DNA from 3 places in the Mesorhizobium sp. M0698 genome. Region 2 is predicted to be linked to each of the others. Evidence: predicted binding sites of a transcription regulator. Region 2 holds the regulator's gene; each other region holds the start of a gene.
What was found. The regulator PhoB, encoded in region 2, activates phosphate uptake and scavenging genes when phosphate is short. The targets are predictions, from matches to a motif close to TGTCATNNANCTGTCAT.

Region 1: NKI16_RS13065 (RNA degradosome polyphosphate kinase) is a predicted target of PhoB. The motif match lies at 6,778-6,794, and genes of this name have one in related genera.
Region 3: phnF (phosphonate metabolism transcriptional regulator PhnF) is a predicted target of PhoB. The motif match lies at 4,441-4,457, and genes of this name have one in related genera.

What each region holds. Positions count from the first base shown of each region.
Region 1 covers NZ_JAMYPQ010000005.1:20,203-30,001, reverse strand. The annotation lists gene NKI16_RS13110 (amino acid ABC transporter permease) at 1-262, shown strand, start outside; gene NKI16_RS13105 (amino acid ABC transporter permease) at 267-1,424, shown strand; gene NKI16_RS13100 (amino acid ABC transporter ATP-binding protein) at 1,495-2,244, shown strand; gene NKI16_RS13095 (HoxN/HupN/NixA family nickel/cobalt transporter) at 2,407-3,120, opposite strand; gene NKI16_RS13090 (cation diffusion facilitator family transporter) at 3,151-4,173, opposite strand; gene NKI16_RS13085 (metal-sensing transcriptional repressor) at 4,170-4,433, opposite strand; gene NKI16_RS13080 (TIGR02117 family protein) at 4,539-5,210, shown strand; gene NKI16_RS13075 (FAD-dependent monooxygenase) at 5,238-6,452, opposite strand; gene NKI16_RS13070 (zinc-finger domain-containing protein) at 6,472-6,717, opposite strand; gene NKI16_RS13065 (RNA degradosome polyphosphate kinase) at 6,867-9,068, shown strand; gene ppx (exopolyphosphatase) at 9,068-9,799, shown strand, end outside.
Region 2 covers NZ_JAMYPQ010000009.1:197,529-207,327, forward strand. The annotation lists gene pstC (phosphate ABC transporter permease subunit PstC) at 1-901, shown strand, start outside; gene pstA (phosphate ABC transporter permease PstA) at 905-1,756, shown strand; gene pstB (phosphate ABC transporter ATP-binding protein PstB) at 1,753-2,556, shown strand; gene phoU (phosphate signaling complex protein PhoU) at 2,589-3,296, shown strand; gene phoB (phosphate regulon transcriptional regulator PhoB) at 3,313-4,002, shown strand; gene NKI16_RS19845 (ROK family protein) at 4,012-5,256, opposite strand; gene xylF (D-xylose ABC transporter substrate-binding protein) at 5,543-6,583, shown strand; gene NKI16_RS19855 (sugar ABC transporter permease) at 6,726-8,090, shown strand; gene NKI16_RS19860 (ATP-binding cassette domain-containing protein) at 8,168-8,962, shown strand; gene NKI16_RS19865 (CHASE domain-containing protein) at 9,092-9,799, shown strand, end outside.
Region 3 covers NZ_JAMYPQ010000002.1:204,239-214,037, forward strand. The annotation lists gene phnL (phosphonate C-P lyase system protein PhnL) at 1-11, opposite strand, end outside; gene phnK (phosphonate C-P lyase system protein PhnK) at 238-1,014, opposite strand; gene NKI16_RS05610 (alpha-D-ribose 1-methylphosphonate 5-phosphate C-P-lyase PhnJ) at 1,011-1,910, opposite strand; gene NKI16_RS05615 (carbon-phosphorus lyase complex subunit) at 2,176-3,288, opposite strand; gene phnH (phosphonate C-P lyase system protein PhnH) at 3,290-3,898, opposite strand; gene phnG (phosphonate C-P lyase system protein PhnG) at 3,898-4,359, opposite strand; gene phnF (phosphonate metabolism transcriptional regulator PhnF) at 4,495-5,238, shown strand; gene NKI16_RS05635 (zinc-binding alcohol dehydrogenase family protein) at 5,257-6,273, opposite strand; gene NKI16_RS05640 (ABC transporter permease) at 6,344-7,309, opposite strand; gene NKI16_RS05645 (sugar ABC transporter ATP-binding protein) at 7,306-8,859, opposite strand; gene NKI16_RS05650 (ABC transporter substrate-binding protein) at 8,963-9,799, opposite strand, start outside.

The DNA.
Region 1 (9,799 bases), on a different contig from region 2:
CAGGCTTGTCGTCGTGCCGCAGGCGATGCGCATCGTTATTCCGCCGCTGACCAGCCAGTATCTCAACCTGACCAAGAATTCCTCGCTCGCCATCGCCATCGGCTATCCGGACCTGACGGCGACGGCCGGCACGGTCTTGAATCAGACCGGGCAGGCAGTCGAAGGTGTGGTGATCATGATGGCGGTGTACCTGGCGCTCAGCCTGATCACGTCGGCGATCATGAACGTCGTCAATGCCAGGATGGCGCTGGTGGAGAGGTAGGGCCATGCAAGAGCACGATATGTCCTGGGTGCGGACGGAGATGGCGCTGGCGCAGCCGGCGCCGTCGAGCGAGCGCGGCCTCACCGCCTGGGTCCGCAAGAATCTGATCGCATCGACCGGCGACACCATCCTGACCATCATCGGCATCGTGCTGGTTGCCATGATCCTGCCGCAGATCGTCAATTGGGCTTTCATCAACGCCCAGTGGACGGGACCGGACCGCACGGTCTGCGCCACCGTGGCGCAGGGCGGCATCCAGTCGGACGGCTGGACCGGCGCCTGCTGGGCTTTCGTCAACGCCAAGTTCGGCCAGTTCATGTTCGGCCGCTATCCCCTGGAAGAGCGTTGGCGCCCGATCCTGGTGGCCATCCTGTTCGTGGCGCTGCTGGTGCCGCTGCTCATTCCGCGCGTACCGCGCAAGGGGCTGAATGCCATTCTTCTCTTTTTTGCACTGCCGGTCGTCGCCTTCGTTCTGCTGATCGGCGGCATGTTCGGCCTGCCCTATGTCGAAACCCCGCTCTGGGGTGGACTGCTGGTGACACTCAGCCTGTCCTTTGTCGGCATAGCTGTGTCGCTGCCGGTCGGCATCGTGCTGGCGCTCGGCCGGCGCTCGAACATGCCGATCGTCAAGCTGCTGTGCGTGATCTTCATCGAGACGGTACGCGGCATCCCGCTGATTACGGTGCTGTTCTTTGCCAGCGTGATGCTGCCGCTGTTCCTGCCGGCCGGCGTCAGCTTCGACAAGTTCCTGCGCGCGCTGATCGGCGTGTCGCTGTTTGCCGCCGCCTACATGGCCGAAGTGGTGCGCGGCGGCCTGCAGGCGATCCCCAAAGGCCAGTATGAGGGCGCCGATTCGCTCGGCCTCAGCTACTGGCAGAAGATGGGTCTGGTCGTCATGCCGCAGGCGCTGAAGCTGGTCATTCCCGGCATCGTCAACACCTTCATCGGCATGTTCAAGGACACCAGCCTGGTCATCGTCATCTCGATGTTCGACCTCCTCGGCATCGTCAAGCAGAACTTCTCCGACGCCAATTGGGCGACGCCGCAGACGGCCAGATCCGGCCTGGTCTTCGCGGCCTTCATCTTCTGGCTGTTCTGCTTCGGCATGTCGCGCTATTCAATGTACACGGAACGCCGTCTCGACACCGGCCACAAACGCTAAAAAAGGGGACCTTGTCATGGCCATAGAAAACGCCGTCAGCGCGGAAGAGATCAAGGTCAATGCCGCCAAGATGCATATTTCCACCACCGATGTCGCCATCGACATCATCGCCATGCACAAATGGTACGGCGAATTCCATGTGCTGAAGGACATCAATCTAAAGGTGATGCGCGGCGAGCGCATCGTCATCTGCGGCCCGTCGGGCTCCGGCAAATCGACGATGATCCGCTGCATCAACCGACTGGAGGAACACCAGAAGGGCAAGATTATAGTCGACGGCAAGGAACTGACCAACGATCTGAAGAAGATCGACGAGGTGCGCCGCGAGGTCGGCATGGTGTTCCAGCACTTCAACCTGTTCCCGCATCTGACCATTCTGGAAAATTGCACGCTGGCGCCGATCTGGGTGCGCAAGATGCCGCGGAAACAGGCCGAGGAAATCGCCATGCATTTCCTCAAGCGCGTCAAGATCCCGGAACAGGCCAACAAATATCCCGGCCAGCTTTCCGGCGGCCAGCAACAGCGCGTGGCGATCGCCCGCTCGCTGTGCATGAACCCGCGTATCATGCTGTTCGATGAGCCGACCTCGGCTCTCGACCCGGAAATGATCAAGGAAGTGCTAGAGACGATGGTCGGGCTGGCCGAGGAAGGCATGACCATGCTCTGCGTCACCCACGAAATGGGCTTTGCGCGCAAAGTCGCCAACCGGGTGATCTTTATGGATCAGGGTCAGATCGTCGAGCAGAACACGCCGGCCGAGTTCTTCGACCACCCGCGCCATGAGCGCACGAAGCTGTTCCTGTCGCAGATCCTGCACTGATCCTGTACGCCGGTTCGGGACAAGACCGGCGGACCGGGCTCTCTGTCTTGCTGGCTTCGCGCGTATTCGACGAGCGCTGACCGTGCGCCCGGCGTCGCCTAGGCTCGTTCCAGCCGGTGCACCGGCCCGGACGCCATGCAGTGGCTGGGGCCAAATTTTCTCTCAAGCTGAGGTGATCTGCCAGACAGCGACGCCGGCAAGGGCGAGACCGGCGGCGCCCTCGATGGCCCGGGAGATGGTTTCGAACAGCCGTGGCTGGCGCGCGAAAAACTGTACAAGCCGTTCCCGAAACACGATCGACAACATGGCGACGCAGGACAGCGTCAGCGCCACGCCGACCATCATGGTGATGGCAAACAGGACGCCCGCTGCCGGAACACCCCTGGACATCGCGAAAGTCATCGCGAAAAGCGTAAGCGGACATGGGATCAGGCCTGCCATGACGCCGACAGCCTCGCCCTCGTGCCTGTGGTGATGGCTGTGGCTCAAAGCGCGCCAGAGCATCCAGACGCCAATGAGGCCGAGCAGCCCGCGACTGATGTGCTCCAGAAGCGGAGCGCGGCCGACGCTGCCCAATGCTATTGAGACCAGTGGCAGCGAGAGAGCCGCAATCAGAACGGCAATCGTCACATGCGTGAACGATAGCGTGATAGATACGAGCAGACCACGCGAGACCTTCGCATCCGAACCGGCAAGATAAGTCGCCAGGACGGCCTTGCTGTGCCCCGGCGTCAGCGCATGGGCAGCCCCGAACACGACGCCCATCGGCAGGAAGGCCACGAACGCCAGCCAATTGCCTCCGGCCGCAAGCAGCTTGATCTGTTCGCCGAGCGTCAGATAGATCGTGCGCTGAAATTCGACGAGCGTCTGGAACATCGGACGAGACTAGCAGAAAATCGGCGAGCGTCAGTGCATGTGGCCGTGGTCATGCGTGTGCTCGTGAGGATGGTCGTTCTCTCCACGTTCCGTTGAAAACCGCACATTCGCCTCAGCCAGGGCCGGCATATGCTGGGATAGTTCGTCCTTCAGCGCTGCGGCGATCTTGTTCGCCGCCGACAGCGGCAGGGTTCCGTCCGCGGCAATTGCGATGTCGGCGTGCAATCTATGACCGATCCAGCGCGCCTTGGCATCGACAATGCGCGCGCCCGGAACATGCTCGGCGGCATGTCGGATTTCGTCCATCACACCGGGTTCGATTCCATCCAGCATGCGGGTCAGCACCGAGCGGGCCGATTGCCAGACGATACCGAAGATCGCAATCGTGATCAGCAGACCGACGATCGGATCGGCCAAGGAAAAGCCGAACCAAACGCCGATGGCTCCGATGACCACGGCAAGGCTGGTAAGTCCATCTGTGCGGGCGTGGTAGCCGTCGGCAATCAGTGCCGCGCTGTTGATTTCGCGACCGACGCGGATACGGAACACGGCAACCGCCTCGTTGCCGAGGAAGCCGACAATACCCGCCGCAGTCAGCCAGCCCAGGTGTGTCACCACTTGTGGATTGATCAGCCTGTCGATGGCTTGGTAGGCAGCGACTACAGCGCTGAACAGGATGATGAGCACGATGATGATGCCGGCCAGATCCTCGACCCGGCCCAAGCCATAGGTGAAGATCCGCGACGGCTTGCGCCGCGCCAGCACGAACGCAATCCATAGCGGGATCGCCGTGGTCGCATCGCCGATGTTATGGATCGTATCGGCCAGCAATGCCACGCTCCCCGACAACGCAACCACGACCATCTGCAATGCCGCGGTGATGGCCAGGATCACGAACGACCATTTGATTGCCCAGATGCCCCGGTCGGTGGTGGCAATTGTCGCGTCGATGACGCCATGGCTGTGACCGTGCGGACCGTGACCGCCGTGATGATGTGCGGCGTGCGAGCCGAGCCCGAGCCATTCCAGAATGGGGGCTACGATGGAATTCATAGATATTTCGCCAGCTGCTTGAGTTCCGCCAGCGAGTTGCCGCCGGTTTCGACGCTGTCCGTCAGGCAATGCTCGATGTGATCGTTGATCAGCTCGCGCTTGGCGCTGCTGATGGCCCTTTCGACGGCATGAAGCTGCTGCGCCAGGTCAACGCAAGGGCGATGCGCCTCGATCATCGCCAGCACCGCCGCAAGGTGGCCTTGCGCGCGCTTCAGGCGCTTTACGATGGAAGGATGCGAAGCGTGGAGATGATCTGACATGCCTTCAGCATATCCTCCCGGGGAGGATACGCGTCAAGCTCTAAGTCAGCTGTGCACCTTTCGGAGGGGCTTCACCTTGAGCATGGCTTGTTCTATGCCTTTCCCATGAAGAAGCTTGCCCGTTTTCTTGGCCTGCTGGTCGTTGCAGCAGTCCTTGCGGTGGCGCTGGGCACGCTGCTGCCGCGCCCGCTCTGGCCGGCGGCCGTTGCCGATCCGATCGGCACAAGCCACCGTATCCTGGTGCTGCAAAATCCGATCCACACCGACATCGCCATCCCGGTCGACGACGATGTGCGCCGGCGCTTCCATTTCCTGGTCGATGCCGGCATTCCAGCAGACGTGGCGGAGGTCCGCTACATCGTCTTCGGCTGGGGCGGCCGCGCCTTCTATCTGGAGACGCCGACCTGGTCGGAGCTGAAGGCGGTGCCGGTGATGAAGGCGCTGACGGTCGATGCCTCGGCAATGCATGTCGACATTTCCGTCGACATCGCCGAGCCGCATCGCGACGTCGCCGGCTTCGACATCGGCGAGGAGCGGTTTACGGCGCTGCTCGATTACATTGCGGCAAGCTTCCGGCAGGGGCCGAACGGGGCCATCCCGATCGAGAGTGCGGCCTATTCCCGCTTCGATCGGTTCTTCGAAGCCAATGGTCATTTCAACGCGCTGATCGGCTGCAACACCTGGACGGCGGCGGCATTGCGCACGGCCGGGCTGCGCACCGGCTGGTGGAATCCGCTGCCGGCCTCGCTCGGCCTGTCGATGCGGCTTTACAATTGACAAGGCGACTTAGGACCGCCGAGCGTCCTACGCCCACCAACCATAGAGCCAGTCGAGATCGGCGGCGAGCTTTTCGGGCGAGCGCATCGCCAGGAACAGGTTGCGGGCCATCGCCACCGGCCCGGCCGCATGCCAGGCGAGGCGGTTGATGGCGCCGCGGCGGGCGACCTGGGCGACGCGCGGCCGCCGCGCCTGTTCCCAGGCGGCAAGCGCCCCCTCAAGATCGGCTGTGGAGGCCGCAACGAAGCCGGCAAGCGTCGCCGCGTCCTCGATCGCCATCGCCGCGCCCTGTGCGGCAAACGGCGTCATCGCGTGCGCCGCATCGCCGATCAGCGCGATGCCTTCCGGCGTCGTCCATCGCCGCTGCTCGACGGTGTGGATCGGCCATGCCATCCACGGCGCCGCCTCGCTCGCCAGACGGACCAGCGCCGGCGCGGTACCGCGCATGGCGCTGGCGAGGCTGGCGGGGTTGGCATGCCCCGACCAGCCCTCGGCGATGCGCTCGCCCCCAGTGAAGGCGGCGAGGTTGAAGGCAGTGCCACGACTGACCGGATAGGCGACCATATGGAAGCCGGGATAGAGGAATGCAGTAACGCAATCGGGCGCACCGATCGCTGCAAAGGTTTGTCCGGCGGGGCTGTCGGCGGCCACCGTGGCGCGCCAGGCAAGCTCGCCCGAAAACCGGCTTCTCCGGAAATCGGCTGCGTTGCGGGCAAGCGTTTCTCGCACCGACGACCAGACGCCATCGGCGCCGATCAGCAGACAGCCAGCCTCGACCGTGGCGCCATCAGCCGATGCAGTGACGGTAACACCTTTCGATCCGGCTGCGATGTCGGTCACCCGCGCGCCGGCGATCAGATCGATACCGGGCTGCTCCGAAACTCGCTGCATCAGCGCTGACTGCAGATCCGCGCGGTGGGCAACGAGATAGGGCGCTCCCCAGCGCGTTTCGGCCGCCTGGCCAAGCGGTACGCGCGCCAGCTTGCGCAGCGTGGCGGCATCCTTGAGCACGACCGCCTCCGGCCGCACCGCCGTCGGCAACAGCCGATCGAGTACGCCGAGCTGCCGTAGGATGCGCGTCGCGTTGGGCGAAAGCTGGATACCGGCGCCGGCAGCCTCGAGGTGCTGCGCCTGTTCGAACAGTTTTATCCGATAGCCGCGCTCGGCGAAGGCCAGTGCCGCGGTCAGCCCAGCGACGCCCGCCCCGGCGATGACCACCTGCCGGGACTGCGTTTCCTGCATCAGGCTTGTCGCGGAAGAATCAGGCGGCCTGGTCGAGATAGAGGCAGCCCGGCGGCTGCGTTTCCAACGCCTTCAGCTTCGGCGAATAGCGATAGAGCGTCGAGCAATAGGGGCAGACCTTTTCATTGTCGTCGCCCATATCGAGAAATACATGGGGGTGGTCGAAAGGCGGATTGGCGCCGGTGCACATGAATTCCTTGACGCCGATGTCGATTGCCGGATAGCCCGCATCGTTCTGGAAATGGGGAATGGAACCGCCTGCCATCGTCGTCTCCTGATCTTGTCGATTGCATCTGGATCATAACCCGTCTCTTTGCAAGATCGATGAAATGAAACTGTCGCAAAAGCCTGTCAGAGGATAAGTTAAGCCGGTTAAGGCTATGGTCGTCGAACGGTGTGGGAAGAGCGGAAACCATGAACGAACTGAAGCCGGTGCAGAACGAATTCATCACCGTCGAGGCGGCGAGCCGCGAAGGCGGCAATCCCGACCGCTTCGTCAACCGCGAGTTTTCCTGGCTGCAATTCAACCGGCGCGTGCTCGAAGAGTCGCTGAACGCCAATCATCCGCTGCTCGAGCGTGTTCGCTTCCTGTCGATATCGGCCGCCAACCTCGACGAGTTCTTCATGGTCCGCGTTGCGGGTCTTGCCGGCCAGGTGCGCGAGGGCATCGTGCTGAAGAGCCCGGACGGACGCACGCCCGAGCAGCAGCTTGAACAATTGCTACGCGAGGTCGAGCGCCTGCAGGAGGACCAGCAGAACAGCCTTTCGGCGCTGATGCTGCTCCTCGACAAGGAAGGCATTGAAAGCATCACTCGCGAGGCGCTGAGCAAGGACGAGAAGGCCTGGCTGGAGGACCATTTCCAGGAGCAGGTATTTCCGGTGCTGACACCGTTGTCGATCGATCCGGCGCATCCGTTCCCGTTCATTCCCAATCTCGGTTTCTCGATGGCGCTGCAATTGCGCCATCGCAAGAACGGCGAGGAAATGAGCGCGCTTCTGCGCCTGCCGGTGGCGCTGAGGCGCTTCATCCGTTTGCCGGATCGCAAGCGCCATGTCCGCTTCATCCCGCTCGAGGAGGCGGTCGGTCTTTATATCGGCAAGCTGTTCCCAGGCTATGAGGTCAAGGGCTCCGGCACGTTCCGCATCATCCGCGATAGCGATATCGAGGTCGAGGAAGAATCAGAGGATCTGGTGCGCCTGTTCGAGACGGCGCTGAAGCGCCGCCGCCGCGGTTCGGTCATCCGGATCGAGTTCGACAGGCTGATGCCGCCCGAGTTGCGCGACTTCGTCGCCGGCGAGCTTGGTGTCTCGGCAAGCCGGATCAGCGTGCTCACCGGTCCGCTGGCGCTCAGCCAGATTTCGGAGATCGTCGCCGTCGCCCGCGACGATCTGAAGTTCACGCCCTATAACCCGCGTTTTCCCGAGCGCATCCGCGAGCATGGCGGCGATTGTTTTGCGGCGATCCGCGAGAAGGACATCATCGTCCACCACCCCTACGAATCCTTCGACGTGGTGGTGCAGTTCCTGCGTCAGGCGATGGCCGATCCGGAAGTGGTAGCGATCAAGCAGACGCTCTATCGCACCTCCAACGACAGCCCGATTGTACGCGCTTTGGTCGACGCCGCCGAGGCCGGCAAGTCGGTGACCGCGCTGGTCGAGCTCAAGGCGCGTTTCGACGAAGAAGCCAACATCCGCTGGGCCCGCGACCTCGAGCGAGCCGGCGTCCAGGTCGTCTTCGGCTTCCTCGAACTGAAGACCCATTCGAAAATGTCGCTGGTCGTGCGCCGCGAGGATGGCAGGCTGCGCAATTACGTGCATCTCGGCACCGGCAACTACCACCCGGTCACCGCGCGCATCTACACCGACCTGTCCTTCTTCACCACCGCCCCGACGATCGCGCGCGATGTCGCCCAGCTGTTCAACTTCATCACCGGCTATGCCGAGCCGGCCGAGCAGATGCGGCTGGCCATATCGCCGTTCACGTTGCGCGACCGCATCCTCAAGCACATTTCCGATGAGATCAGCCACGCGCTGGAGGGCAGGCCGGCCCGCATCTGGATGAAGATGAACGCCTTGGTCGACCCGATCGTCATTGACGCGCTCTACGATGCCAGCCGCGCCGGCGTCGAGATCGATCTCGTCGTGCGCGGCATCTGCTGCCTGAGGCCGCAGGTGCCCGGCCTATCGGAGAACATTAGGGTGAAGTCGATCGTCGGCCGTTTCCTCGAGCACAGCCGCATCTATTGCTTCGGCAACGGCCACGGCCTGCCATCGGACGGGGCGATCGTCTACATCTCCTCGGCCGATCTGATGCCGCGCAATCTCGACCGCCGTGTCGAGACCATGGTGCCGATCACCAATCCAACTGTGCACGAACAGGTGCTCGGCCAGATCATGCTCGGCAACATCATGGACAACCAGCAAAGTTTCGACGTATTGGCTGACGGAACCTCCCGGCGCGTTGTGCTGGAGGAGGGCGAGGAACCGTTCAACGCGCAGGAATATTTCATGACCAATCCGAGCCTGTCCGGACGGGGCGATGCGTTGAAGTCGCATGCGCCCAAGCGCATCGCGCAGTTCAAGCGCCGCAAGAAACAGAACGCAGCGACGGGCTGATGATTTCAGCGTCCCAGGGCCGGCTTCAGGACCGCCGACCGCTGTCCATCATCGATATCGGATCGAACTCGATCCGTCTTGTCATCTATGAGGGGCTGGCGCGTTCGCCGACCTTGCTGTTCAACGAAAAGATGCTGGCCGGCCTCGGCCGCGGCATCGTTTCGACCGGAAAACTCGATCCCGAGGCGGTGACGCGCTCGATGGAAGAGTTCCGCCGCTTCCGCGCGCTCTCCGACCAGGCCGGCGCCGAGCGCATATATGTGCTGGCGACCGCCGCCGCTCGCGAGGCCGTCAACGGCCCCGACTTCATCCACCGCGCCGAGGATGTGCTCAAGACCGAGATCCAGGTGCTGAGCGGCCGCGAGGAAGCCCATTATTCGGCGCTCGGCGTCATCTCCGGTTTCCATCCGGCCAACGGCATCGCCGGCGATCTTGGCGGCGGCAGCCTCGAACTGATCGACATCGACGGTGAGACGATCGGTGACGGCATCACGCTGCCGTTGGGCGGCCTGCGCCTGCAGGACATGGCGAAGAACTCGCTGACCCAGGCGGCAAAGATCACGCGCGAGCAACTGGCGCGGGCGAAATTGCTGAAAGCCGGGCAGGGCAGGGCCTTCTACACGGTTGGCGGCACCTGGCGAAACCTCGCCCGACTGCACATGGAAATGACCAACTACCCGCTCGGCGTCATGCACCATTACGAGATCGGCATCGAAAGCGCCGCGAACTTC
Region 2 (9,799 bases):
ATTCCGCGGACTCACCCGCGCTTCCGCAATTCTTGTGCTGGTCATCCTCGGCGGTGTCGCGATCTCGCTGTTTGCCGGCTCATGGCAGGCGCTGTCGTCGTTCGGTTTTTCTTTCCTGACGACTGAAAGCTGGAATCCGGTCACGGAAAAATTTGGCGCACTGGCGCCGATCTACGGCACCCTGGTCACGGCGGCCATCGCCATCCTGATCGCGGTTCCGATCGGCATCGGCATTGCAGTCTTTCTCACCGAGCTCTGCCCGCGCCCGCTCAGGCGCCCGATCGGCATAGCGGTCGAGCTGTTGGCCGGCATTCCTTCGATCATCTACGGCATCTGGGGCCTGTTCGTGTTCGCGCCGTTCCTGCAGACGGCGATACAGCCCTTCATCATCAACGTCTTCCACGGCGTGCCGGGACTATCCAGCCTTTTCGCTGGCCCTCCTTACGGCATCGGCCTTCTGACCTCGGCGCTGATCCTTGCCATCATGGTGCTGCCCTTCATCACCTCGATCACCAAAGACGTCTTCGATACGGTGCCGGCGGTGCTGAAGGAATCGGCCTATGGCATCGGTTGCACGACCTGGGAAGTGACCCGGCGCGTGGTCATTCCCTATACCCGCATCGGCATCATGGGCGGCGTCATGCTTGGCCTCGGCCGGGCGCTCGGCGAGACCATGGCGGTGACCTTCGTCATCGGCAACGCCCACCGCATCAGTGCCTCCCTGTTCGCGCCGGGCACGACGATCTCGGCGACCATCGCCAATGAATTCACCGAGGCCGACGGCGACCTCTACACCTCCTCGCTGGTTTCGCTCGGCCTGATCCTCTTCGTCATCACCTTCCTGATCCTTGCCGCCGCCCGCTATATGCTGATGCGGATCGACGCCCGTACGGGAGCCTGACCGATGTCGACATCCTCATCGCTCCACAGCCGCCGCAAAGCCAGGAATTCGGTGATGATGGCGCTTTGCGTCGTCGCCGCCGGCATCGGGCTTGCCTGGCTGGCGCTCATCCTCGGCGCACTGGTCTATAAGGGCACAGCCGGGCTTTCGCTCGCGGTCTTCACCGAGATGACGCCACCACCGGGCGAGGCCGGCGGCCTGCTCAATGCCATCGCGGGCAGCCTGCTGATGACGATCATCGCCGTTGTCGTCGGCACGCCGATCGGCGTGCTGGCGGGAACCTACATGGCCGAGTATGGACGCTTTTCGCGCATCACCACCGTCGTCCGCTTCATCAACGACATCCTGTTGTCGGCGCCGTCGATCATCATCGGCTTGTTTGTCTATGAGCTGATGGTGCGGCCAATGGGACATTTCTCGGCCATTGCCGGCGCCGTTGCGCTTGCCATCCTGGTCATTCCGGTGGTCGTGCGCACCACTGAAGACATGCTCAACCTGGTGCCGAACGCGTTGCGTGAAGCCGGTGCCGCGATCGGCGCGCCACGCTGGGTGGTGATCCGTTCGGTCGCCTACCGCGCCGCATTGTCCGGCATCGTCACCGGCATATTGCTGGCGATAGCACGCATTTCCGGCGAGACGGCGCCGCTGCTCTTCACCGCGCTCAACAACCAGTTCTGGAGCAGCAATATCAACGCGCCGATGGCCAGCCTGCCGGTGACCATCTTCCAGTTCGCTCTCAGCCCTTACGAGGAATGGCAGCAACTGGCGTGGACCGGCGCACTCATAATCACCCTGACGGTTCTGGGCTTGAGCATCCTCGCCCGCAGCCTTACCGGACGCAGAGAGGACAGATGACACAGATGTTGTCCCCAGACATGACGATGGCCGAAACGGTCGTCGAGAAGACGAAGATCGAGGTCAAGAATCTCAACTTCTACTACGGCCAGAGCAAGGCGCTGAAGGACATCAGCCTGTCACTGCCTGAGCGCAGTGTCACGGCCTTCATCGGCCCTTCGGGGTGCGGGAAATCGACGCTGCTGCGTGTGTTCAACCGCATCTATGAGCTCTACCCAAAACAGACGGCCGAGGGCCAGGTGCTGCTCGACGGCAAGAACATTCTCGACCGGTCGCAGGATCTCAACCTCCTCAGGACCAAGATCGGCATGCTGTTCCAGAAGCCGACGCCGTTCCCGATGTCGATCTACGAGAACATCGCCTTCGGCGTCAGGCTCTACGAGAACCTCGGCAAGTCCGAGATGGACGGCCGCGTCGAACAGGCGTTGAAGCGCGCCGCGCTGTGGAGCGAGGTCAAGGACAAGCTCAACGCCAGCGGCTTGAGCCTGTCCGGCGGCCAGCAGCAGCGGCTCTGTATCGCCCGCACCGTGGCCGTGAAGCCGGAAGTCATTCTGCTCGACGAACCGGCTTCGGCCCTCGACCCGCTGTCGACTGCCAAGATCGAGGAACTGATCGACGAATTGCAAGCCGACTATACGATCGTCATCGTCACCCACAACATGCAGCAGGCGGCGCGCGTGTCGCGCCAGACCGCCTTCATGTATCTGGGTGAACTGGTCGAGTTCGACCGGACCGAGAAGATCTTCACGTCGCCCCGCGAGAAGCGCACGCAGGACTACATCACTGGCCGCTTCGGCTGAGCCGTTCCGATCATGCATATGAGGACAGGACCATGGGCGAACACACAGTCGCTTCTTTCGACGAGGATCTCGAGCAGATCAGCAAGCTGATCCGCGACATGGCCGACCTCGCCGGTTCGATGGTCGGCGGGGCGACCAAGGCCCTGTTGAATTCCGACAACGTGCTGGCGCAACGCGTCGTTTCCGACGACGCCATCATGGATGCGCGTCAACGCGAACTGGACGACCGCGCCATCACCCTGATCGCCAAACGCCAGCCGATGGCCCACGATCTTCGCCATGTGGTCGGAGCGATCCGCATGGCGGGCGACCTCGAACGCATCGGCGACCTTGCCAAGAATATCGCCAAGCGCGTGAGTGCGGTCGGCCTCAGCGCCACGCCGCGGGACCTGTCGCATTCCATCGACGCGATGGCGCAGCTGGTTCTCATCCAGGTGCAGGGTGTCATCGAGGAATATGCTGCAGGCGATGCGGCCGCGTTGGCCAAGCTGCGTGCCGCCGACGAGCGCATCGACGTCAAATACACGTCCGTGTTCCGCGAGCTGTTGACCTACATGATGGAAGATCCGCGCAACATCACCGCTTGCACGCACCTGCTGTTCTGCGCCAAGAATCTGGAGCGGATCGGCGACCATGTCACCAACATCGCCGAAAATGCGTATTATGTGCTGACCGGCGAGCAATTGCCGGTCAATCGTCCGAAGCAGGACGAAACGACAATGTCCGCACCGGTGACATGATGGGGGTGCCCAGCCGATGATCGCACCACGCATAATGGTGGTGGAGGACGAGGAGCCATTGGGTGTGCTGCTCCGCTACAATCTCGAATCCGAAGGCTACCAGGTCGAGGTGGTGACACGCGGCGACGAAGCCGAGATCCGTTTGCAGGAGAATGTGCCCGACCTTTTGGTGCTCGACTGGATGATACCAGCGGTTTCCGGCATCGAGCTCTGTCGTCGGTTGCGGGTGCGCCCCGAAACCGAGCGGCTGCCGATCATCATGCTGACCGCGCGCGGCGAGGAGAGCGACCGGGTGCGCGGGCTTTCGACCGGCGCCGACGACTATCTGGTCAAACCGTTTTCGACACCGGAATTCATGGCCAGGGTCAAGGCGCTGCTGCGGCGCGCCAAGCCGGAAGTGCTGTCCAGCGTGCTGAAGGTCGGCGACATCGTGCTCGATCGCGAATCGCACAGGGTCTATCGCAAGAAGAGCGAAATCAGGCTCGGGCCGACCGAATTCCGGCTGCTCGAGTTCATGATGCGGCATCCGGGCCGTGTCTTCTCGCGCAGCCAGTTACTCGATAATGTCTGGGGCGAGACAATCTACATCGACGAACGCACCGTCGACGTGCATGTCGGGCGGCTGCGCAAAGCCGTCAACAACGGCCGGATGCCGGATGTCATCCGCACCATCCGCGGTGCCGGCTATGCGATCAGGGAAGATTGACCCGCCTGGTCAGGCTACGTTCTTTCTGACGCTGGGCCTCATTTGCGCGCCCGGCGCGAAAATCTCCTGGTCGACGAAGCTTAGCGCCCGCATCGCGCAGCCTTCGCGGATCAGCGGCAATTCGTTCGGCTCTGTATCGAAGGAGATCGAGCCCGAATGCTGGCCGCCGGCGGTCTGGGCGATTGCCTTCCGCAAGGCCGGCTCGATCAGATCGAAGGCGGCGGCACTGGCGCCGACCATCGCGACCGGTGCCGGATCGATCAGCGCGAACAGCGAGCCGAGACCGAAACCCAGCGCTTCGCCGGCCTTGCGGTAGGCCTCGCGTTCCGGCCCATCTTTCTCGCGCGCCCGGGCCGCCAGTGCTCGCATGTCGGCGTCGCTGACGTCGGCGATCGGTTCGCTTTCTTCGCTCATCTGCCTGGCGTTGCGCCAGATGGCGTAGTTGCCGGCATAGGCCTCGATGCAGCCGCGCCGCCCGCAACGGCAGAGCGCGCCGCCCGGACGATGGATCATGTGGCCAAATTCGCCACCCGAGGAATGCGTCCCGGTGAACAGTTCGCCCTTCAGCACCAGCCCCATGCCGATGCCATGCGAAAGCAGGATGGCGATGAAGTCGTCGCGATAGCGATCCGGATTGCGCCAGCGCAAAGCCACCGCCATCATGTTGCAGTCGTTCTCCACCGTTGCCGGGATGCCGAATTCGTCCTCCAGCATGTCGGCAAAGGCGATGTCGGTCTGCGGCGTGATCGGCGACCACAGCATGGCGCGTGCAGGGGAGTCGGTAATGCCCTGAATCGCCAGGGCGATGCGGGCGACACTGCGGACGTCAAGGTCTGGATCCTGCAGCCGGCGCCGGACGATGGCCATGCATTCACGGATCAGCTCGTCGCGCGGCATGGTCAGCGTGTCCAGCCGGCGCTGTTCCTCGGCGACCACCTGTCCCGTATAGTCGATAATGGCGGCCGACAGGAAATTCAGCGACAACACCACGGTCAGCACCGCCGCCGCTTCCGGGTTGAGGGCGAGGCCGACCTGCGGACGACCGCGTTTCAACGAAACGGGCTCACTTGCCTTGCTCTCGGCGAGGATGCCTTCCCGTATCAGGTCGGAAGAGATCGCCGATATGGTCGAATGACTGAGGCCGGTAGTAGCTGCGATCTCAGTACGCGATGGCTGGCCGGCCCGGCGCACCGCCGAGATCACCATCGCCCGGTTGCGCCGGCGCAAATCGTCATGGCGGATTCCGACCGACATTGTTTTGCTTTCCTCCCGGTTGCCGCGGCCGCTCATGAACCGGAAGCCGTCGGTAATGTCCGACAAATAGTGTCGGACGCAGGCAAATAGTGTCAGATGCAGGTGGCGCTGTCATCGTTTATTCCGACGCTCGAAAAAACTCGCAGAGTCATCAAAATCCATCAGAATCGATGTTGACAGCAGCCGGAGATCGGGCCAGTATTTTTTCGAGGCTCGAAAAAATTAGAGCTTCTAAGCTGGTCTTTGAGCCAATTGGTCACGCCGTACGCGGCGCAGGGAGGATATGATGAAGAAATTCACGACCGCCATTCTGGCGGGTGTCGCCATGACGCTGGCGCTGGCGTCGGTGGCGCAGGCTAAAGACAAGGTCATCGGCGTTTCCTGGTCGAACTTCCAGGAAGAGCGCTGGAAGACCGACGAGGCCGCAATGAAGGCGGCCATTGAGGCCGCAGGCGACAAGTATATTTCCGCCGACGCACAGTCCAACCCCGGCAAGCAGCTCACCGACGTCGAGAGCCTGATCTCGCAGGGCGCCAGCGCACTGATCATCCTGGCGCAGGACGCCTCGGCCATCGGGCCGGCCGTGCAGAAGGCACTGGACGAAGGCATCCCGGTCGTCGGCTATGACCGGCTGATCGAGAACAAGGACGTGTTCTATCTGACCTTCGACAACAAGGAAGTCGGCCGCATGCAGGCCCGCGAAGTCTTCAAGGTGAAGCCGGAAGGCAACTACGTCTTCATCAAGGGTTCGGGTTCCGATCCGAATGCCGATTTCCTGTTTGCCGGTTCGATGGAGGTGCTGAAGGAGGCCATTGACGGCGGCAAGATCAAGAATGTCGGCGAGGCCTATACGGACGGCTGGCTGCCGGCCAACGCTCAGAAGAACATGGAACAGTTCCTGACCGCCAACGACAACAAGGTCGATGCCGTGGTCGCCGCTAATGACGGCACTGCCGGCGGCGTCGTCGCCGCGCTGACGGCGCAAGGGCTGGCCGGATCGGTTCCGGTTTCGGGCCAGGACGGCGACCACGCCGCGCTGAACCGCATCGCGCTCGGCACACAGACCGTGTCGGTGTGGAAGGATGCGCGCGAGCTCGGCAAGAATGCCGCCGAGATCGCCTCGCAACTGGCCGACGGCAAGCAGATGACCGACATTGCCGGCGTGAAGGATTTCACCACGCCCGGCGGCAATACCGTCAAGTCGCTGTTCCTGACCCCGGTCGCCATCACCAAGGACAACCTCAACGTCGTCATCGACGCCGGCTGGATCAAGAAAGAAGAGGTCTGCGCCGGGGTGACGGCTGGCACTGTTGCAGTCTGCAACTGAGCCGACGTTTCCGAAAAGTCCGAACGCCGCGGCCGCTCGCCGCGGCGTTTTTCCAACAAGAGTTGTTTTTCCGCTTCCGGCGGATAACTTCTAGGCTGCTTCCGGCATCCGCGGCAGACGGCAACCCGGCGGGAGAAACATCATGACCGACACGACGTCCAACACGCCGGTCGACAGCACGACAGACCGGGCACGGGAATCCGAACTCGGCATTGTTGCCCGATTTCTCAAGGCAACCGAACTCGACACGCGCATGCTCGGCATGGTCGGCGCGCTGCTGGTCATCTGGGTCGGCCTGCATGTCATTTCTAGCGTACGGCTCGGCGTCAATCCGTTCGACTTCGACAGCCGGACCTTCCTGACGCCACGCAATCTCTGGAACCTGTCGGTGCAGACTTCGGCCGTGGCCATAATGGCCGCCGGAATGGTGCTGGTTATCGTCATGCGCAATATCGACCTGTCGGTCGGCTCCGCCGAAGGCCTGATCGGCGTGGTCATGGGTTTTGCGCAGGTGCATTTCCTGGTGCGAATGGTCGGTCTGCAATTAGGCAACCCCTGGATCTGGATCCTGGCGCTGGCCATCGGCCTCGCGCTTGGCCTTCTGATCGGAGCGTTCCAGGGATACATCATCGCTTATCTCGAGGTGCCGGCCTTCATCGTGACGCTGGGCGGCCTTCTGGTCTGGCGGGGTGCCGCATGGTGGGTCGCCAGTGGGCAGACGATTGCGCCGCTGGATGCCACTTTCCAGCTGATGGGCGGCGGACCGACGGGTTCGATCGGTGCGCGATGGAGCTGGATCGTCGGAATTGTCGCGTGCCTGGCGGTTGTGTTCATGCTGCTCAACGGGCGGGTGCAGCGCAAGCGGTTCCGCTTCCCGTTACGCCCGATCTGGGCCGAGACGTTCCTCGGGGCCGTCACTTGCCTTGTCATCATGGGCGCCATATGGCTTGCCAATTCCTATCCTTGGCCGGTCGGCATCGTGAACAGATATGCGGCGGCCAACAATATAACCGTTCCCGAAGGCGGGCTGTTCATCGCCCATGGCATCGCCATACCCGTGCTGATGGCTGTAGCCGTAGGGCTGATCATGACCTTCATCGCCAAGCGTACCCGTTTCGGCCGCTATGTCTTCGCCATCGGCGGCAATCCGGAAGCAGCCAACCTTGCCGGTATCAACACGCGCTGGGTGACCATGAAGGTGTTCATGATCATGGGCGTGCTGGCGACGATCGCCGCAGCGATCTCGTCAGCCAGGCAGAACTCGTCGACCAATGCGCTGGGCACGCTGGACGAGCTCCTGGTCATCGCGGCGGCGGTGATCGGCGGCACGTCGCTCGCCGGCGGCTCCGGCACAGTGCTCGGCGCCATGCTCGGCGCGCTTTTGATGCAGTCGCTGCAGTCCGGTATGGTGCTGCTCGGCATCGATTCGCCGCTGCAGAGCATCGTTGTCGGAGCCGTGCTGGTGGTCGCGGTGTGGCTCGATACCGTCTATCGCAAACGGGTCTGAGCATGATCCCGCAAGGTGGAAACCGGTTTTCGTACAACTTGATGCTCAAGCAGGATCTATAGGGAGGAAGGACGAGCATGGCAGACAAAACCGCTCCCACGCCGCTGATCGACATGCGCAACATCTCCATCGCTTTCGGCGGCATTCGCGCCGTCGACGATGCCTCTGTCGACCTTTTCCCGGGCGAGGTGATGGCTTTGCTCGGTCACAACGGTGCCGGCAAATCGACGTTGATAAAAATCCTGTCCGGCGCCTACAAGTGCGATGCGGGCCAGATTTTCGTCAACGGCGAGGAGGCTTCGATCTCCAATCCCCGCGACGCCAAGAAGTACGGCATCGAGACGATCTACCAGACGCTGGCGCTGGCCGACAATGTCGATGCGGCCGCCAACCTGTTTCTCGGCCGCGAGCTGATGACCGGCTGGGGTACGCTCGACGACGTCGCCATGGAGGCCGAGGCGCGCAAGGTGATGGGCAGGCTCAATCCGCGTTTCCAACGCTTCAAGGAGCCGGTGGTAAAGCTTTCGGGCGGCCAGCGGCAGTCGGTGGCGATCGCCCGCGCCATCCTGTTCAATGCTCGCATCCTGATCATGGACGAGCCGACGGCGGCACTCGGGCCGCAAGAGACGGCGCAGGTCGGCGAACTGGTCAGGCAGCTCAAGGCCGACGGCATCGGCATCTTCCTGATCAGCCATGATATTCACGACGTGTTCGAGCTTGCCGACCGTGTCTGCGTCATGAAGAACGGTCGGGTTGTCGGAACGGCGCGCACAACCGACGTCACCCAGGACGAGGTGCTCGGCATGATCATCCTCGGCAAGTGCCCACCCGGCGCCATTCCGGGGCCGGGCGCGCTGAAGATCGCCGCATGAACGAGAATTAGCCGGCTAATCACAAGCCGCCAAAATGTGCCAGCCGTCACCATGCTTTCGCCTCGCCATTGTGTTGGCGTCGGGACTTGCCCATAAAGATGCCGAACCGTCCACGGGACGTATCAGCAATTGAAGAAGCTTTTTCCGACCGTCGCTTTTATCGCCGTCGCGCTGATCAGCCTGACGATGGCGGGTTTTGCCTATTTTGCCACCCAGGAGGCGGCCCGCATTAAATTCGAGGCGACGGCAGACGACGCGCTTAACCGGATCGAAAGCCGCATCGACCTGGACCTGTCGCTGCTGCGTTCGACCCGGGCGCTGTTCGACGCACGCAATGGCGGTATCTCGCAGGGCGAGTTCAAGGCTTTCTTCAACGCGCTCGACATCGACAATAATTTCGCCGGCCTGCGCGGCATCGGTTTCCTCCGCCTGGCGAAAACTGGCAACGAGGCGGCGGTCGAGCGCGACATCCTGCACGATCACGGCGCAAGCCATCCGATCTATCCCGACACGAACTTACCGTGGCGTACGCCCATCGTGCTGTTCGAACCGCTGGATCCGTCCAACAAATCCAGCATCGGCTACGACATGTTCACCGGGCCGGCGCGGCGCGAGGCGATCGAAAAGGCGATGGCCGACGACCAGCAGCACGCCAGCGGGCTCGTGCAGTTCGGCAAGGATACGGGTGCCGCGCAGACCTTTACCGGGTTCCTCGTCTTCGTCCGGCTCAATGTCGAAACCGCGCCGGACGCCGTGAACGCGACGAGATCCTCGACTGCCGGCTTCCTTTATGCGGCCTTCCGCGCCCGTGATCTGTTCCAGGCTGCGCTCAGCCGG
Region 3 (9,799 bases), on a different contig from region 2:
GGGGTTGCCATCAGAGGGTTCTCCCGTTCGGCGCTTCGCCGGCCCGCAATGTCTTCGCCTGAGCACCCCCCTCTGGCCTGCCGGCCATCTCCCCCTCAAGGGGGGAGATTGGCAGCCTCCCCGTCTCGCTCGTTCTGCAACGTTGGAGAGTGGCGAAACCGTACGCGGCAGCTAATCTCCCCCCTTGAGGGGGAGATGGCCGGAAGGCCAGAGGGGGGTACGCCGGAACAATCATCGTCACACCTGCAGAATCGAGGAGACAAGCAACTGGGTATAAGGCGCGCGCGGATCGTCGAGGACGCGGTCGGTGAGGCCGCTTTCGACGACGCGGCCGTCCTTCATCACCATCATGCGCTGCGACAACAGCCGCGCCACGGCGAGATCGTGGGTGACGACGATGGCGGCCAGGCCGAGATCGGTGACCAGGCCGCGCAACAGATCGAGCAGGCGCGCCTGCACCGAGACGTCGAGGCCGCCGGTTGGCTCGTCCATGAACACCAGCCGCGGCCCGGTGACGAGGTTGCGGGCGATCTGCAGGCGCTGGCGCATGCCTCCGGAAAAGGCGCGCGGCTCGTCGTCGATGCGGTCTTCGTCGATCTCGACACGAGACAACCAGTCGACCGCCGTTGCGCGGATCCTGCCATAGTGACGGTCGCCGACCGCCATCAGCCGCTCACCGACATTGGCGCCGGCCGACACCGTCATGCGCAGCCCGTCGGCCGGGTTCTGATGGACAAAACCCCAATCGGTGCGCATCAGGAAGCGGCGCTCGGCCTCGCTCATGCGGTAAAGTTCGCGAAACTGGCCGTCGCGCATCCGGTAGCTGGCGGTGCCGGAGCTGGGCAGCAGTCGAGTTGACAGGCAGTTGAGCAAAGTCGTCTTGCCGGAGCCGGATTCGCCGACCACCGCCAGCACTTCGCCCGGCCAGAGGTCAAAAGTGACGTTCTCGCAGCCGACGCGCGAGCCGTAGAATTTGGACAGCGCCGAAACGCGCAGCAGCGGTTCGTCTGTCATTGCGCCGGCTCCGTTTTTCCTGGGGCAAGATGGGTCTCGGGCGCGAGATGGCCGCGGTGGCCTTCCGCGCGCCGCTTCTCGCAATGATCGGTGTCGGAGCAGACGAACATGTGGCCGCCATGGTCGTCGAGGATGACCTCGTCGAGATAGACGTTCTCGGCCGCGCACAGCGCGCAGGGCTGGTCGAAGGTCTGCACCTCGAACGGATGGTCCTCGAAATCGAGGCTGACCACATCGGTGAAGGGCGGCAGCGCGTAGATGCGCTTTTCGCGGCCGGCGCCGAACAATTGCAAAGCCGGCGAACGGTGCATCTTGGGATTGTCGAATTTCGGCGTCGGCGACGGGTCCATCACATAACGGCCCTCCACCCTTACCGGATAGGCATAAGTGGTGGCGATGCGGCCGTGCCTGGCGATGTCCTCATAGAGCTTCACATGCATAAGGCCGTATTCCTCCAGCGCATGCATTTTGCGCGTCTCCGTTTCCCGCGGCTCGAGGAAGCGCAGCGGCTCGGGGATGGGCACCTGGTAGACCAGCACCTGACCGGCACTCAGCGGATATTCAGGGATGCGGTGGCGCGTCTGGATGATGGTCGCCTTCGCCGTCTCGGTGGTGACCGCGACATTGGCGACCTTCTTGAAGAAGGCGCGGATCGAGACGGCATTGGTGGTGTCGTCGGCGCCCTGGTCAATGACCTTGAGCACATCGTCCGGGCCAATGATCGAAGCGGTGACCTGGACGCCGCCGGTGCCCCAACCATAGGGCATCGGCATTTCGCGCGAGGCGAACGGCACCTGATAGCCAGGAATGGCGATGCCCTTGAGGATCGCCCGACGGATCATCCGCTTGGTCTGTTCGTCAAGATAGGCGAAGTTGTAGGTGGCGATGTCGGTCATGGCGATCGCTTCCGCTCTGTGCTACCGAATTGAGTTCCAAGACACGGAAAAGGGGCTGGGCTCCGATGACCCCGACCGGATGGATGCGCCTCGGAATCCTGTTGCTGGTGTTCGTCGGGGTGGTTGCCTTTGTGCTTCGAAGAATGGTTCTTCCTGAGCCGAGGGAAGGCGCGCAAGGCGAGACCATTGGCGGCAGTAGCGGTTACGGCGGATCCGGAGGCCATTCCCCAGACGGGGGAGGTCACGGTGGTGGAGCTAACTGAAGTCATTCCGCTGCCTGCCTCTTTTCTTCGGCCTTGCCGGCATTTTCGCGGGCATCATGCTCGGCGCGCATGCGGCGCACGAGGTCGAGTTCGGCCTGGAAGTCGACATAATGCGGCAGCTTCAGATGCTCGACGAAGCCGGTCGCCTGGACATTGTCGGAATGCGAGATGACGAACTCCTCGTCCTGCGCTGCGGCGATGACATCCTCGCCCAACTCCGAGGCGCGCAGCGCGCGGTCGCATAGTGCCATGGCCATCGCCTTGCGCTCGCTCTGGCCGAAGACGAGGCCGTAGCCGCGGGTGAATTGCGGCGGCGCCTTGGCCGAGCCCTTGAACTGGTTGACCATCTGGCATTCGGTGACGCGGATGCTGCCGAGCGGCACGGCAAAGGGCAGTTCCGGCACGTCCAGTTCCAGTTCGACCTCGCCGATGCGAACCTCGCCGACGAAGGGATGGTTGCGCGCGTAGCCGCGCTGGGTGGAATAGCCGAGCGCCAGCAGAAACCCCTCGTCGCCGCGCGACAGCGCCTGCAGGCGGATGTCGCGCGCCATCGGGAATTCGAGCGGCTCGCGGGTGATGTCGCCGGGGACATGATCCCCAGGCATGTCGCCGTCGGGCTCGATCAGGCCTTCGCGGGCGAGGATGGCCGAGACGCGCGGCATGGCTTCCGCCTCGCCTGCACGCTGCTCCGGCTCGGCGACATCGCCGCCGGCGGCAAGTTCGGGATCGAGCAGCCGGTGGGTGTAGTCGAAAGTCGGGCCGAGCAACTGGCCGCCGGGCAGGTCCTTGTAGGTGGCCGACACCCGCCGCTCGACCAGCATCGTGCCGGTGTCGATCGCCCTGGTGTAGCCGAAACGCGGCAGCGTGGTGCGATAGGCGCGAACCAGGAAGATCGCCTCGATCATGTCGCCGCGCGCCTGGACGATGGCGAGTGCCGCCAATTCCCTGTCGTAGAGCGAACCTTCGCTCATCACCCGGTCGACGCCGAGCGCCAGCTGCTCGACGATCTGGTCGAGGCGAAGTGCGGGCACCGAACGATCGCCGCGCCGGCGGTCGGCGAGCAGTTTGTGGGCGTTGCGAATGGCCGCTTCGCCACCCTTTACCGCAACATACATGCTACGCCTCCATCATCTTGATGCGCGTCGTGCGCGGCAGGCAGGCAACGCTGTCAGGGGTGGCGAGGACGATGTCGACACCGCGGGGAAAGCGCTGGTTGTTCTGCTTCCATTGCTCGACGAAATGGCGCGGCATTTGCGCCGGCGCGATCGTCGCCGTCTTCTCGATGCCCGGGCCTTCGAGCACCAGCGCAGCGCCGGAGATGAGATCGCCGACCTCGAGGATCAGCGTCGTGGAGCGATCGGGATAATCCTGGGTGCCTTGCGAAAACCCGTCGAGCGCCATCATCTCGGCCGGCGTGGCGATCAGCGCGAAATGCGCGTCGGCCGGGGTGTTGGCCAGCGGCGCGCCGGTATGGAAGCCAAGCCAGGATTTCACCGCCGACACCTGCAAAGCCGGGTCGAGCCAGAGCGGCGTGTCGTTGTCGCACAGCGCCAGCGCAACGGCGCCGGCGGTGGCCGACAGCGGCGCCGGTGGGTGGGCAAGGGCCGGCAAGGGCTGGACGCTGCCCGGCCGCGCCATCGCGTCCATCACGGCATGGAATACGGTCTGGGCATTGAATACCGGATCGGCGAAGCCGCCTTCAATGGATTGAGTGGCGATATCCATCAGTCTTCTCCGCGCACCATGGTGAAGAAATCGACCTTGGTCGCCGCCGTCTCGGCGCGGCGCTGTTCACGCGCCTTGGCCAGTGCCGCCTGCAAGGGCGCAACGATCCTGGTCTCGACCTCGTTGCGGTGGGCAGGATCCTGCCAGAGCGCGTCGGCGATTGCAGCCAGCCTTGCCTTCTGCTTGTCGCGGCCAAGCGCGTAGCAGTGGCCGACATGGCCGGACGCAAGCCGCACCGTGGCACGGGTGACCGTCGCCTCGCCGACATTGAAGGGCGCGCCGCCGCCGCCGATGCGGCCGCGTACCGTAACCAGGCCGGTTTCGGGGCCACGCAGAAGTTCCGCTTCGCAAGGCAGGCCGGCTTCGTCCCAGAGGCGGACGATGTCGTCGCCGGCCGATTGCGCCAGCGTCGCCATCACGGCCTTGCGCTCGGCCTGCTCTCGCGCTTCCCGTCCTCGCATGGCCGGTGCTCCTCGTCTGCGTTCATTTGTCTATTGATATAGACAACTATACAAATTATATCCATTATCTAGCGCGTGTCCATGACGGGCACGTGACACGGGCCAAAAGATCGGCGCGAGGAATTGGGGCGGGAGATGATCGGACAAGCCAACAGCATCGAGCGGCGCAGCGGTGTCGCGCTGTGGCGGCAGATCGCCGACCAGATCCTGCATTCGATCGCCGCCGGCGATTTTCCCGAGAATGCCGCGCTGCCGCCGGAGATCGCGTTGGCCGGACGCTATGGCGTCAACCGCCACACGGTGCGTAGCGCTATCGCAGCGCTGGTGCAGGAGGGTGTGCTCAGGGCGGAGCAGGGGCGCGGCACCTTCGTGCTGTCGCGCAAACGGCTGTCTTATCCGATCGGCGCCCGCACCCGCTTTTCCGAGGGATTGCAAGGACAGGCGTCCGAGCGGCATATCACCTTGCTCGCGTCATCGATCGAGCCGGCCAACCGTCGTGTCGCAGAGGGCTTAGGCCTGGCGACGGGGGCCGATGTGATACGCCTGGAAACGCGCGGCGAAGCCGATGGAATGCCGGTGTCTCGCGCGGCCGGCTGGTTCGATGCCAGGCGCTTTGCCGGCATCGATGCCGCCATGGCGGAAACCGGTTCGATCACCGCATCGCTGGCACGTTTCGGCATCGACGACTACCTCAGGCAATCGACCGTGCTGTCGGCGCGCCATGCCGATGCCGCCGACCTTGCGGACCTCCAGCTGCAGCCCGGCGCCATCGTGCTGGTGACGGTCGCCGTCAACGTCACGCCCGACGGTCAGCCGATACAGTTTTCGGAGTCGCGCTTCCCGGCCGAGCGGATCGAGCTCAAACTGTCGGCGCTCTGAGATGCGGCAGCCCTGGCATCATCCGACTTGAATGACGGCCTTGATCAGGCCGGACTTCTCATGCGCCCAGCGGGCGAGGTCGTGCGGCGTCTCGCCAAGCGTGGTGCGGTGGGTGACCAGCTTTGCCAGCGGCAGCGCGCCGTTGCGGATCGAGGCGGCGACATGGTCGAAATCGACACGCAGGGCGTTGCGGCTGCCGATCAGCATCATCTCGCGCTTGTGGAATTCGGGATCGGAAAAGGCGATGTCGTCCTTGACGACGCTAACCAGGACCAGCGCCCCGCCGTGCGCGACATGGGCGAAGGCCGACTGCACCGACCGGGTGTTGCCGGTGGCATCGAAAACCACGTCGAAGCCGTCGCCGCCGGTTGCTTCCCGCACCAGGTCGGCAGCAGCGCCCCGCGAGCCGTCGAGGGTCGCGAAGCCGAGTTCGCTTTCGGCGAAACCCAGCCTCTCCGCACTCATGTCGAGCAGCGTCACGTCGAGCCCGGCGATGCGGGCGAACAGCGCCGTGCCGAGCCCGATCGGGCCGGCACCGATGACCAGTGTGCGCGCACCTGGATCAGCGAGCGAGCGCCGCACGGCATGGGCGCCGATCGCCAGGAATTCGACGGCGGCGGCATCGGCCAGCGACAGGCCGTTTGCCGGATAAAGATTTTGCGCCGGCACCAGGATCTGCTCGCACATGGCGCCGTCGCGGTGGACGCCGAGCACCTCGATCCTGACGCAGCAATTCGGCTTGCCTTGCCGGCAGGCGATGCATTTGCCGCAGGCGAGATAGGGATTGACGATCACCGCTTCGCCGACGGCGAGATCGACGTCCTCGCTAACCTCGATCACGGTGCCGGAAACCTCGTGGCCCATGATGCGGGGATAGGCGAGGAACGGGTGCTTGCCTTCGAAGATGTGATAGTCGGTGCCGCAGATGCCGACATGGCTGACGGCGACCAGCGCCCAGCCGGCGGGGGGCGCGCCAGGCGCCGGACGGTCTTCGAGGACAAGTTCGCCGGGCGAGCGGCAGACGACGGCTTTCATGCTTCAATCCAGTCGGTTCATGGCACCGCCGGCCCTGCTGTCGCGAGGCCGGCGGTTGTTGGGAGGCAGTCTATTTGCCGCGGCGGCGCAGCCCGTCGAAATAGACGATGACGATGATCAGCACGCCGGTGATGATGCGCTGCCAGAAGGCGTTGACGTTGAGCAGATTGGCGCCGTTGTTGATGGTGGCAAGGATGAAGGCGCCGAGCAGCGGTCCGTGCACGGAGCCGACAGCGCCGAACAGCGAGGTGCCGCCGATCACCGAGGAGGCGATCGCCTGCAATTCCCAGCCCTCGGCCTGCGTCGGATTGCCGATGCCGATGCGCGAGGCAAGCAGCACGCCGACGAAGGCCGCACACAGGCCCGACAGCGTGTAGGCCATGTAGATGGTGCGCTGGACGTTGACGCCTGACAGGCGCGACGCCTCGGCGTTGGAGCCGACCGAGAACAGATAGCGGCCCCAGCGGCTGTGGTGCAGGAAGATGTAGGCTGGGATGCCGACCAGGATCACCATCCAGAACAGATTGGGGACGCCGGCGAAGGAACTGCGCGAGAACGTCTGGAAGGCGTCGTTGTTGATCGAGATCGAGTTGCCATTGGTCATCAACAGACCGATGCCGCGCAGCGAGGTCAGCGTTGCCAGGGTGATGATGAAGGGCGGCAGGCCCATCTTGACGATGCCGAACCCATGGAACATGCCGATGGCGACGCCGACCAGCAAGGTGATCAGGATGGCGAGGAAAACCGGTGTGCCGGCGTTGATCAGCATCGCGACGATGACGGTGGCGAAGCCGACCACGGCGCCGACGGAAAGGTCGATGCCGCCGGTGATGATGACGAAGGTCTGGCCGACCGCCAGGATGGCGATCATCGACCCTTGCCGCAACAGGTTGGAGATGTTGTTGGCGGAGGCGAAGCTCGGCGTCGCCACCGACAGGATGATCCATAAAAGAACCAGCAGCGCCAGCAGTGTCAGCCCGAACAGGGCGTTGTAGTTGCGTTTCGGCCTTTCGGCAGCGATCGCCTCGGTGCTCATATCCGTCCTCCCGGTCTTTCTTGTTTCTCGGCCAGCGCCTGGGTGAGGATCTCCTCGTGGTCAGCGGTACGAAAGCCGTGCGTGGCCACCAGCTTGCCGCGCCGGAACACGTGCAGCGTGTCCGCGAGTTCATAGACCTCGGGCAGGTAGGACGAGATCAGGATGATGCCGGCTCCCTTGGACAACAGCGCGCCGAACAGGCGGTAGATCTCGGCCTTGGTGCCGACATCGACGCCGACAGTCGGCTCATCGAAGATGAATAGCTTGGCGCCGTGGGCGAGCCATTTGCCGATGACGATCTTCTGCTGGTTGCCGCCGGACAGGCTGGAGGCCAGCGCGCCGCGCGTCGGCGTCTTGATGCGCAGGTCGGCGATCTGGCGATCGGCTTGCGCCTTTTCCTGCGCGCGGGAGATCAGCAGATTGCTCGAGATGCGCTTGTAGATCGGCAGATTGAGGTTGAGTCCGACCGGCAGGTTGAGGCAGAGGCCCTGGTCGCGGCGGCTTTCCGGGGCCAGCGCCATGCCGAGCCTGATCGCGTCATGTTCGGAATTGACCTTGACCTCCTTGCCCTCCCACAGGATCTGGCCGGCCGATTTGCGGTGCCGGCCATAGAGCGTGGTGACGAACTCGCTGCGCCCGGCGCCGATCAGGCCATAGAGGCCGACGATCTCGCCGGCACGGACGGACATCGAGACATTTTCGAAACCCTTGCCGGACAGGTTCCTGGTTTCGACGATGGTCGCGCCGGGGGTGAAATGCTCCTTGTGGTAGACCTGCTCGATCGAGCGGTTGATCATCATCTTGACCAGCTCGGCGTCATTGGTCTCGGCAATGTTCCTGGTGCCGACCAGCGTGCCGTCGCGCAGCACCGAGACGCGGTCGGCGAGCTCGAACACTTCTTCCATGCGATGGCTGATGTAGATGATGGTGACGCCTTCGCCCTTCAGCCGGCGGATCAGCGTGAACAGCTGGTCGGCCTCCTTGCGGGTAAGATAGGCGGTCGGCTCGTCGAAGATCAGGAATTTGGTGCCGCGCACGGTGGCGCGGGCGGCGGCGATCAACTGCTGCTGGCCGATGGTCAGGTCACCCAGCATGACATGCGCCGGCAGGTCGAAGCCGAGATCGTCGATGATCTTCTGCGCCTGCCTGATCATCGCCCGCTGCTGCAGGATGCCGAAGCGGGAATCCTCTTCGCCGAGGAACATGTTGGCGGCGACGGTGAGATGGCGGCACAGGACGACTTCCTGATGCACGGCATTGATGCCGAGCGCCATCGCCTCATGCGGCGTTGCCAATGCGGCAGGCTTGCCCTCCCAGATGACGTCGCCGGAGGTGCGCGGCATGACGCCGGTAAGAAGCTTGATCAGGGTGGATTTGCCGGCGCCGTTCTCGCCAACGATGGCGTGGATCTCGCCGGCCTTGAAGGCGAGATCGACCGGCTTCAGCGCATGGGTGCCGGGATAGCGCTTTTCCAGCCCGCGGAGTTCGAGGATGGTCCTGCCCGGTTCCAGCGTTGGGGCCGGATGGAGTTCCTGCGCCGTCGACATCATGACAATCCTCCCAGATTGGCCCCCAAAGATTGGCCTCGCGATTGGCACGAGTGGGATGTTTCCGGGGCGAAAGGCCCCGGAAACAGTTCACTTGCGGCTATGCTCAGTCGAGCTTCGGGTTGAGCAGCGCGTCGATCTTCGGATCCTTCATGTTGGCCTTGGTAACCAAATTGGCGCCGGTATCGACATTGGCCTCGACCTTCTCGCCCTTCGAGGCGGCGAGCGCCGTCTTGATGCCGTCATAGCCCATCCGGTACGGATCCTGAACGACGAGAGCCGAAATGACGCCGTCATTGAGGAACTTGATCAGCTTCTCGTCGCTGTCGAAACCGACCAGCCCGACCTTGCCGGCAAGACTGTTCTCGGCGATCGCCTGACCGACGCCCTGCGCCATGATCAGGTTGGAGGCGAAGATGCCCTTGAGGTTGGGGTTGGCGGTGATCAGGTCGGTGGCGATGTTGAGGCCGGTGGTGGCCTGGCCGTCGGCGTATTTGTCGGCGACCAGCTTGAGGCCGGGATATTTGGCGGCGAGCTGTTCCTTGAAACCCTGGGCGCGCTGTTCGAGCGAGCCGGCACCCGGAAGCGCGGTGATCAGGGCGACGTCGCCCTCGACCTTGCCGCCATTGGCTTCGCCGATGGCTGCGGCAAGGCCGTCAGCGGCGACGCGGCCGCCCTGGATGTTGTCGGTGGTCAGGAACGAGGTGAAGGCCTTGGAGTCGGCGCCGGAGTCGATGCCGATGATCTTGACCTTGGTGGCGGCCTCGTCGATCGGCTTGCCGAGCGCCTTGGCTTCGGTCGGCGCAATGACGACGGCCGCCGGGTTGCCGGCGACGGCATTTTCGAGGATCGAGATCTGGCCGTTGACGTCGGTCTCGGCCTGGGCGCCGAGCTCCGGCACGTTGACGCCGAGATCCTTGCCGGCCTTGCGGGCGCCGGCCAG